DNA from 3 places in the Kocuria sp. CPCC 205261 genome. Region 3 is predicted to be linked to each of the others. Evidence: riboswitches for the same ligand, from Rfam matches in the RefSeq annotation. Region 3 holds a riboswitch; each other region holds the start of a gene.
What was found. Region 3 has a riboswitch for S-adenosylmethionine ahead of RF646_RS08870 (methylenetetrahydrofolate reductase). Riboswitches for the same ligand answer to the same signal wherever they lie in the genome.

Region 1: linked by a shared signal. The riboswitch ahead of RF646_RS10635 (LLM class flavin-dependent oxidoreductase) and the one ahead of RF646_RS08870 (methylenetetrahydrofolate reductase) in region 3 are both predicted to bind S-adenosylmethionine.
Region 2: linked by a shared signal. The riboswitch ahead of RF646_RS10000 (MetQ/NlpA family ABC transporter substrate-binding protein) and the one ahead of RF646_RS08870 (methylenetetrahydrofolate reductase) in region 3 are both predicted to bind S-adenosylmethionine.

The regions. Positions count from the first base shown of each region.
Region 1 is NZ_JAVKPU010000010.1:58,508-61,773, reverse strand. Features, by position in the region: gene RF646_RS10640 (class I SAM-dependent methyltransferase) at 1-582, opposite strand, end outside; gene RF646_RS10635 (LLM class flavin-dependent oxidoreductase) at 691-2,118, opposite strand; SAM riboswitch class IV at 2,196-2,310, opposite strand; SAM riboswitch class I at 2,439-2,530, shown strand; gene RF646_RS10630 (ABC transporter ATP-binding protein) at 2,538-3,266, shown strand, end outside.
Region 2 is NZ_JAVKPU010000009.1:77,092-80,357, forward strand. Features, by position in the region: gene dxr (1-deoxy-D-xylulose-5-phosphate reductoisomerase) at 1-848, shown strand, start outside; SAM riboswitch class IV at 902-1,016, shown strand; gene RF646_RS10000 (MetQ/NlpA family ABC transporter substrate-binding protein) at 1,112-1,996, shown strand; gene RF646_RS10005 (methionine ABC transporter ATP-binding protein) at 1,993-3,045, shown strand; gene RF646_RS10010 (methionine ABC transporter permease) at 3,045-3,266, shown strand, end outside.
Region 3 is NZ_JAVKPU010000008.1:6,280-9,545, reverse strand. Features, by position in the region: gene RF646_RS08880 (thermonuclease family protein) at 1-748, shown strand, start outside; gene RF646_RS08875 (hypothetical protein) at 872-1,141, opposite strand; SAM riboswitch class IV at 1,191-1,307, shown strand; gene RF646_RS08870 (methylenetetrahydrofolate reductase) at 1,352-2,341, shown strand; gene metE (5-methyltetrahydropteroyltriglutamate--homocysteine S-methyltransferase) at 2,539-3,266, shown strand, end outside.

The DNA.
Region 1 (3,266 bases), on a different contig from region 3:
GCGACTGACGGTGCGCCAGGCCTCCGTGAACCCGGCGTGCTTCATGTGATCCGCCATCACGTCCGGGTGCCAACGCCACGCCGGGGCCACGGCGTGATCGAACGAGACCACGGCTCGCCCTCCGTCGAGTGCTTGGAACGCCACCATGACCACCCCTCCGGGTGCCATCATGTCCGCCCAGGAGTCCAGGATGCTGGGAACCTGCGCGGGTGGGACGTGGATGAGACTGAACCGTGCAAGAACGCCGGCCACGCGGCGGTCGGGCCCCACCGCACCACCCCACGACGTGGGATTCGCATCGCCGGCTTCGAAGGTGACCTCCGGGTGAGATCCGCGCGCGATACCCAGCATGGATTCGGACGGGTCCACCCCCACCACGTGCAGACCCCGCTCGGACAGCGCGGCCGTGACTTGCCCCGTGCCGCACCCCACATCCACCACGGGGCCGGGCGCCCCTGCCGCGATGACGTGATCCGCGAAGGCCTCCACCGCGCGCCGTTCGAGCGCCGTCTGGAAGGGAGCGGGAAAAGCCTTGTCGTAGTCGTTCGCCAAGTGGTCGTAGCCGGGTTGCACGCGTTCCACTCTCACACGGGGGTCCCGCCCTGGCAACGGGCGGGGAAGCCGACGACGACGCCGCCCTGCCGGACCTGCGGGACCGAGCGCGAGCGGCGTCGTCGTCGGAGGGAGGTGTCAGCCCACCAACTCGCGGGACGGCGTGTCCGCGACGGAGGGCTCGCCCACGAACGCGCCGCGGTACTTCGCGGCGGGGTGGGTGTCCTTGACCCGCGGCTGGCCCTCGCCGTAGAGGGACTCTCGCAGGGTGTTGCCCTCGTACTCGGTGCGGTAGCGACCGCGCGCCTGCAGCTCGGGGACCACGTACTCCACGAAGTCCTCGAAGGAACCGGGACTCACGTGGTAGGCCAGGTTGATGCCGTCCAGGCCGCCCTCGTCCACCCAGGTCTCGAGCTGATCCGCGACGGTCTGCGCGGAGCCCACGAGGACCGCACCCATCCCACCCAGGGCGCAGTGCTTGGCGATCTCCTCGCGCGTCCACTGCTTGTCCTTGGACTGCAGCGTGAACGGGGTCAGGAAGGACTGGATGGAGTCGGTCTTGATGTAGTTCAGGGCCTCGTCCTCGTCGAACTGGGACAGGTCCACGCCGGACCACCCGCCGATGATCGCCTGGGAGGCCTCCAGGTCCACGTACTGCAGGTAGTCGCGGTACTTCTCCTGGGCCTCCTCGTCCGTGTCCGCGACGACCACGGAGAGCATCGCGTAGATCTTGACGTCGTCACGGCTGCGGCCCTCGGCCTGAGCCCGGTCGCGGATCTTGTCAGTCACGAAACGCGTGAGGTCCGGGCGCAACCCGCCGATGAACACGGCTTCCGCGTGCTTACCCGCGAACGCCTGCCCGCGCGAGGACGCGCCAGCCTGGAAGATTAGCGGTGTGCGCTGCGGGGACGGTGCCGTGAGCCCCGCTCCGGGAACCGTGAAGTGCTCCCCGCTGTGCCGGATGGGATGGACCTTGGTGGGATCCGCGTAGACACCCGTCTCACGGTTCTGAACCACAGCGTCCTCCTCCCACGAGCCCTCCCAAAGCTTGTAGCACACGTCCAGGAACTCCTCCGCGATCTCGTAGCGCGTATCGTGCTCAATCTGGCGCGGCAGGCCCTGGTTCTCCGCAGCGGACGGAAGGTAGGAGGTCACCACGTTGAATCCCACGCGGCCCTTGGTGAGGTGATCCAGTGTGGCGTACTTGCGGGCCAGGGTGTAGGGCTGCTCGTAGGTCACCGCGCTCGTCACGCCGAAGCCCAGGTGCTCGGTCACGGCGGCCATGGCCGAGACCTGCATGAACGGGTCGTTGACCGGGACCTGGGCCCCGTCACGCACGGCCGGAGCCGCGGAGTTCTTGTAGATGTCGTAGATGCCCACCACGTCCGCAAGAAACAGGGCGTCGACCTTGCCCCGCTCCAGCAGCTTGGCCAGCTCCGTCCAGTACTCGATGGTGTTGTACTCGGTGGCCCGGGACCGCGGGTGGCGCCACAACCCGAAGCTCTGGTGATCCACGCAGGTCATGTCGAACGCGTTGACGGAAATCCGTTTGCTCATCTCGGTCAGCCCCTCAGCAGGAACACGACCCGCGCCCCGTGCACCACCTACGGCGGCCTACCTTGCGGGTCCAGCGCGCTTGTGTGGCGCCGTACTTGCCGCATGCGGTGTGTCATGCGGCCCGATCCTCACCTGGGGCACCCCGCTACGGGAGAGGGTTGCCGTCCGACAAGCCAGGGCTAAACGTCGGCACTCGTGATCGTTGTGGCATCGATCCTAACGGGGATCCCCGGTCCTCGGAAACACCTCGGGTTACGGCACGTCACGACGGCGCCCCGGCGCGTCACACGATTTGCACCCGCGGGCTCCCGGCCCGTTCAATGGTGGGGTTCCCATCCGGAGCGGCTGAGAGACCTGGCTCGTTGACGTCGCAGCAACCAGCCCCACGCGGGCAAGGTGCTAATGCCAGGAACGATGGAGTTGATGAATTGAGCCATATCCTCACGCGCCCGGAATCTGCCGTCGACGCCGCGGCGGTCACTTTCGACCGGGTCGGCAAGTCCTTCCCCGCACACCACGGAGCGCATGTCCACGAGGTCCTGAGGGACGTGACCTTCACGGTGCGTCCGGGCGAGATCGTCTCCGTCCTGGGCCCCTCGGGGTGCGGCAAGTCCACCCTGCTACGCGCCGTGGCCGGGCTCGGCACGGCGAGCGAGGGCGAAGTCCGGATTGACGACTCGGTGGTGCGCGAGATCGACCCGCGCTGCGCCGTCGGCTTCCAGGAACCGCGGTTGCTGCCGTGGCGCAGCGTGGCGCGCAACGTGGCACTGGGTCTGCCCCACGGGACTCCCGCCCGGGAAGGGAAGCGGCGGGTGGCGCAGCTGTTGGAGCTCGTCGGCCTGTCCCACCACGCGAATCACCGTCCCTCGGAGATCTCCGGGGGCATGGCACAGCGCGCATCCCTCGCCCGGGCCCTGGCACGGAACCCGCGGGTCCTGCTGTTGGACGAGCCCTTCGGGGCCCTGGACGCCCTGACCCGGATCAGGATGCAGGATCTGCTGCTGGACGTGCACCGCGCCGATCCCACGACCGTGCTCATGGTCACCCACGACGTCGAGGAAGCCCTGGTGCTCTCCGATCACGTGGTGGTGCTCGCGCGGGAAACGGCCACGGGCCCCGCGACCATCGCCGAGATCATCTCCCCCGAGCTGGCCCGC
Region 2 (3,266 bases), on a different contig from region 3:
CACCCACCCTGGCGGCGCTGGGAGCGGGTCGGCGGGTGGCGCTCGCGAACAAGGAGTCCCTGATCGCGGGCGGTCCGCTCGTGTTGCGCGCCGCGGCGGACACGGGCCTCGAGGACGCGCTGATCCCCGTGGACTCCGAACACTCGGCGATCGCCCAGGCCCTGCGCTCCGGGACGGCCTCCGAGGTGCGCCGGCTCGTGCTCACGGCGTCCGGCGGACCGTTCCGCGGCATGACGCGCGAGCAGCTCACGCGCGTGACACCCGAACAGGCCCTGCAGCACCCCACGTGGGACATGGGGGTCATGGTCACCACGAACTCCGCGACCATGGTCAACAAGGCACTGGAGGTGCTCGAGGCGAGCCTACTGTTCGACGTCCCCCTGGACCGGATCGACGTCACGGTGCATCCGCAATCGGTCGTGCACTCCATGGTGGAGTTCGTGGACGGATCCACCCTGGCGCAGGCGTCCCCGCCGGACATGCGCCTGCCCATCGCGCTCGGAATCGGCTGGCCCCACCGCGTGACCGGTGCCGCCGCGGGGTGCGACTGGACCCGGGCCGCACAGTGGACGTTCGAACCGCTCGATTCGCAGGTGTTCCCCGCCGTGGAGCTCATGAAGCACGCGGGTTCGCGCGGCGGGACGTGGCCCGCGGTGTTCAACGCCGCCAACGAGCAGGCCGTGCACGCGTTCCACCGCGGGGCGCTCGGCTTCACGCAGATCGTGGACATGGTCGAGCGTGTGCTGGAGGATCACGACGGCGTCACGCGGCCCACCCTTGAGGACGTCCTGGGGGCGGAGGAGTGGGCCCGGGCCCGCGCGGACGAACGTATCGCCGGGATGGCATAGGGCCCTTCCGGCGGTCGTCGGCCCATGGCAGGGCCATGCTAGAATTCCGGGTGGATGACGAGATCCGGCGCGTAGCTCTGGCTGGCCGGACGGCAACCCTCTCCCGTAGCGGGGTGCCCCAGATGACCATCCGGTCGCGGTTGCAACAGATCACGGCAAGTGCGGTTCCCCGGAAATCAGCACGTACCCGTCCCTGTGCCCTCATCCAGGGGGGACTGTTCGCCCCGCGAGTCCCCGTCACAGACCCCTGGAAAGGCATGATCATGCGAACCAAGCGTTTGATTCCCGTCGTGTTGGCCACCACCCTGGGCCTCACCCTCACCGCGTGCGGCGGCGGCTCCGAAAACTCGGACCCGGCCGCGGACGGCAAGATCACCGTCGGGATCGTGGGCTCGACCCCTGTGCAGGAAGCGTTGAAGCAGGTCGCCGCGGACAACGACATCACGGTCGAGTACGTGGACTTCAGTGACTACAGCCAGCCGAACCCCGCTCTGAAGAGCGGTGACATCGACATGAACTGGTTCCAGCACATCGCGTACCTCGCCGATTACAACAACAACGCCGGGGACACCATCACTCCCGTGGGCTCCACGTCCATCTTCCCGCTGGGGCTGTACTCCAAGAGCGTGAAATCCGTGGGTGACTTCAAGCAGGGTGACGAGATCGCCGTGCCGAACGACTCGATCAACCTGTCCCGCGCCCTGAACCTCTTGCACCAGCAGGGTCTCGTGGAGTTCACCAAGGACACGATCGCCCCCACCGAGCAGGACATCGACACCGCCAAGTCCAAGGTCACGGTCCGCCCGGTCTCCGCCGAGCAGACCGTGCTGTCCATGGACTCCGTGGCCGCCTCCGTGGTCAACAACGACTTCCTGGACCGCGCGAACATCGATCCCAAGTCCGCGCTGGCTCAGGACGATCCCACCGCGGACAGCGCCAAGGTGTACGACAACCTCTTCGCCGCGACCGAGGCGAACGCGGACAACGAGACCCTGAAGAAGGTCGCGAGCTTCTACTACGACGACAAGGTCCAGGACGCGGAGAAGACCGAGACCAAGGGCACCGCGGTGCCCACCAAGGTGGATCAGCAGGAGCTCAAGGACTTGCTGGCCCGCTACTCGCAGGACCTCAAGGAGCAGACCAAGTGAGCCCGTCCGCCACGGCGGACACCCTGGTCAGTTTCCGGGACGTGAGCAAGGTCTTCGTCACGGGGTCCAAACGCCGCCCGCGCACCGTGACCGCGGTGGACTCCGTGGACCTGGACATCCGCCGCGGTGAGATCTTCGCGGTGATCGGCTACTCGGGGGCGGGCAAATCCACCCTCGTGCGGCTGATCAACGGCCTGGAACCCATCTCGTCCGGGACGCTCGAGGTCGCCGGTAACCGTGTGGACGGGCGCAGCGAATCCCAGCTGGCGCCCATCCGCCGCAAGATCGGGATGATCTTCCAGCAGTTCAACCTGTTCACGTCACGCACAGTGGCGGGCAACATCGATTACCCGCTCAAGCGTGCCGGGTGGAAGCCCGAGGAACGCAAGGCGCGGGTCGCGGAACTGTTGGAGTTCGTGGGCTTGACCGAGCGCGCCGGGAACTACCCCGAGCAGCTCTCGGGTGGTCAGAAGCAGCGCGTGGGGATCGCCCGCGCGCTCGCGAGCAATCCCGAACTGCTGCTCGCGGACGAGTCCACCTCGGCGTTGGACCCGGAGACCACCCAGGAGGTCCTGGGTCTGCTCAAGCGCGTCAACCGTGAGCTGGGGATCACCATCGTGTTGATCACCCACGAGATGGACGTGGTGCGGGCCACCGCGGACCGCGTGGCCGTGATGGACAGCGGTCGTGTGGTGGAGACCGGGACCACCGCGGAGGTCTTCGCCCACCCGCGGGCGCAGACCACGCGCAAGTTCGTCTCCTCGGTCATGCGCACCGTGCCGCGCGCGGACGAGATCGAGAAGCTGCGCCGGGAACACCCCGGGCGGCTCGTGCTGGTGGACGTCACCGACCAGAACCGGATCGGGGACGTGCTCTCGGACGCCGCCCGTGACGGTGTCAGCTTTAACATCGCCTTCGGGGGGATCTCCATCCTGCAGTCACAGTCCTTCGGAACGCTCACGCTGTCCCTGACCGGTTCGGACGAGTCCGTGGACCGCGCCGTCGAGAGTCTGCGCGCCGTCACCACGGTGCGGGAGGTGAGTGAGTGATGGAGTGGTCTGCTCTGGGCCCGCAGTTGCTGGACGCAACCGGGCAGACGCTGTATATGGTCTCCGTGACCCTTGTGCTGGCCGGGCTCATCGGCCTGGCCGTGGGTATGGGGCTCTACGTGACCCGGCGGGGCAGCATCCTGGAGAACGGTCCACTGTTCACCGCGCTGAACCTCCTGGTGAACTTCGTGCGTCCCATCCCGTTCATCATCCTGCTGGCC
Region 3 (3,266 bases):
CGCCACGATCGCGGGGAAGTCCACGCGGGTGCGGCTGCTGAACATCAATACCCCGGAGGTCGCGCGGGACGGTCAGCCCGGCGAGTGCCTCGCGGACGAGGCCACGGCCAAGCTTGAGGACCTACTGCCCAAGGGATCCACGATCCACCTGGACTACGACGTGGAACGCACGGACCGCTACGGCCGCACCCTCGCCCGAGTGACCCGCGACGACGACGGGTTGAACGTCAACCAGGCACTCGTCAAGGCGGGCCTGGCAACGCCCATGACCGTGGGCGCCAACAGCACGTACCGGCGAGAGATGGACAGCGCGTACAACGTCGCCCAGGCCATGCAGGTCGGTTTCTTCGACCCGAAGCAGGACTGCGCGCCGCCGGGGGAATCCGCATCCCCCGGCACCACAACTCCGAGCACCGCGAGCCCGAGCGCGACGCCGAGTCCCACCTCGTCCTCCACGCCCACTCCCACGCCGACGCTCGAGGCGCCTCCCGCGGTCGTGGAGGACGAGGTCGCCGTGGGCGATCCGGCACCCCAACCCAATCCCGCTCCGCAACCGAACTACAACTACAACCCCGCCCCCGCGCAGCCCGCGGCACCTCAGCTACCGGCCGCGCCCCGGGTACCTGCTGCCCCGCAGCTGCCGGCGGCACCCCACGTGCCCCCGGCTCCCGAGAGTGATGGCGGTTATCCCGGTTACACCGGCCCCCGGTGCTACGAACCGGGAGGAAAGGTCTGGCACCCATGCTGAGTTGCTGATGACACGCCAAGGCGCGCCCACCCGGTCGGTTGACCGGGTGGGCGTCCCTGTTTTTCGCCGCGCTTTGGTCACGCGGGTGCACCGGCGAGCCGCCGGATGCACGGCGGCCCGAACTCAGGGTTCGTGACGACCGGGGTTGGCGGTCGCGCTGCGCAAGGGGGACGGCGTCGTCGTCGGAGCGGGTGCCTGCGAGGACGCGGACCCGCCCGCGGCCGGCGCCGCGGCTATCGAGCGCGAGACCCAGTTCTCGGGTCCCAACTCGGGCATCTTCATGTCCTGCACGTCGTGGGGCAGGATGACCACGGCAGGGCCCAGGTGCCCCCGTGCGGTCCATTCAGCCCGCTTGGGAAGACGAGCGCGGCGGGAGGCCGGCGGTTCCGTCATCGTTCGTGGGCCTCGTCACGAGGCTGTGCTACGCTCGCTCGTAACAAAGGATCATGAGTCCCGGTGCGAAGCTCTGGCTAACCGGGCGGCAACCCTCCAGCTGTAGTGGGGTGCCCCAGATGAGGATCCGGCCGCCGCGCAACCGCGTGGTCGGCAAGTACGGCGCTCGGAGCTCATCCTCCGGCGTCCTAACGCCGGAGGATTTTTTATATGCCCGCACCCCTCGCAGCGTCAGAACCCGCGCCCGTGACTGGCCCGCCCACGAGGACGTCCTGGCTGGTCCGGCGCCCGCGCCGCTCCACGCTTGTCTCGTTCGAAGTGTTCCCGCCGCGGCCCACCGCGGACCCGGACACTGTGTGGCGCAACATCGACGCCATGGCCCAGGCCGGGCCGGATTTCTTCTCGGTCACCCACGGTCACGCCGGCCATCACGGCGTCTCCCGCGAGGCGCTGCGCCACCTGCGCCGCACGACCAAGACCCCGGTCATGGCGCACTTCACGTGCGGTGGCACGGACCGCGCGGGTCTTGAGCGCGCCGTGGACCAGTTGCTGGACGACGGCGTTCGCGACCTCCTCGCGCTGCGCGGCGACCCGCCCCTGGGTACCGGGGAATGGCGGACCCCAGCGGGTGGCCTGGGCCGGGCCTCCCAACTGGTGGAGCTGATCCGGGACGTCGAACGACGTCGCTTCGGCACCGGGTTCCGCCCGGGTCAGCGACCGCTGTCCGTGTCGGTGGCGTGCTACCCGTCCCCCGCACGAGGCCGCGACTTCGAGGCGGATCTCGCGTCCCTGTGGGACAAGCAGGAGGCCGGCGCGGACTACGCGATCACGCAGGTGCTCTACGAACCCGAGGACTACGCCACGTTCCTGGAACGCGCGCGCTCGGAGGGCATCCACATCCCCGTGGTCGCCGGGCTCATGCCGCTGAGCAACCCTCAAAGGTTGCAGCGCATGACCGAGATCACCGGGGTCCGGGTCCCGGAACGCCTCACCCGGTTCCTGCGCGCCGACACTCCCGAGGAACTGCGCCACCGAGGGGTCGCGGCCACCCTGTCCCTGATCGACGACCTCATGGATCTGGGCTGCGCCGGTTTCCACCTGTACACGTTCAACCGCCCCGAGGCGGCGCTGACCATCCTGGAGCACCTGCGGGTCCGGGATGCCGCACGCGAATACCGAGGCCGCAGCCCCGCGGCCTGACCTCCGCACCAGCCCCGACCGACCCGTGAACCGATCGTGTTGGCTTCGACCGCCACATCCGGGCAGGCCGAAAACCGTTCGTAGCGGCACCACCCACGCTGACGTTCCCCTTACCCCGCCGCGCCGGAGCACACCCGTTGCCGCGGCTCATCACACCCCCTAACCGCCATACCCCACACCAGCTCCGAGGAGTTCCCATGAGCACCCAGCCCGTCCCGTTCCCCGCCGCCACGATCCTGGGCTACCCCCGCATCGGCCCCGACCGCGAGCTCAAGCGCGCACTCGAGTCCTATTGGAAGGACCCGCAACAGCACCCCGCCACCACCGTGCTGGACACCCTCGCCCGGTTGCGTGAGCGCACCGCCACGCGATTGTCCGAACTCGGCCTCACCACGGATCACGCGGTGCCGTCCGAGGGGTTCGCGGTGGACCACGTCCTGGACACGTCCCTGGCGCTAGGCGCGGTTCCCGCGCGGTTCATCGCGGACGGCTACGAGCCCGCCGCCCCGGACACGCCCCGCGGGATCGAGCTGATCACGGCGTTGTCCCGCGGCACCGATCGGTTGGAGCCGCTCGAGATGACCAAGTGGTTCGACACCAACTACCACTACTACGTACCCGAGATCGGCCCGGACACCCCGTTGCGTGCGAACCCCGAGAGCCTCGTGTCCCGCTACCGGACCACCCTCGGGACCACCGGGATCACCACCCGCCCGGTCCTCGTGGGCCCCGTGAGCCTGCTCTTGCTCTCACGCCCCGAGACCACCGATGCCGTCGCAAGTCACCCCCTGCAGCGCCTCGACGACGTCGTGGCCGAATACGCCGCGATCCTGCGAGCCCTGGCTGAGGCCGGCGTCGAATGGGTGCAACTCGACGAGCCGGCCCTCGCCGCGGACGGGTGGAGCGTGGAACGCACCGAACTCGT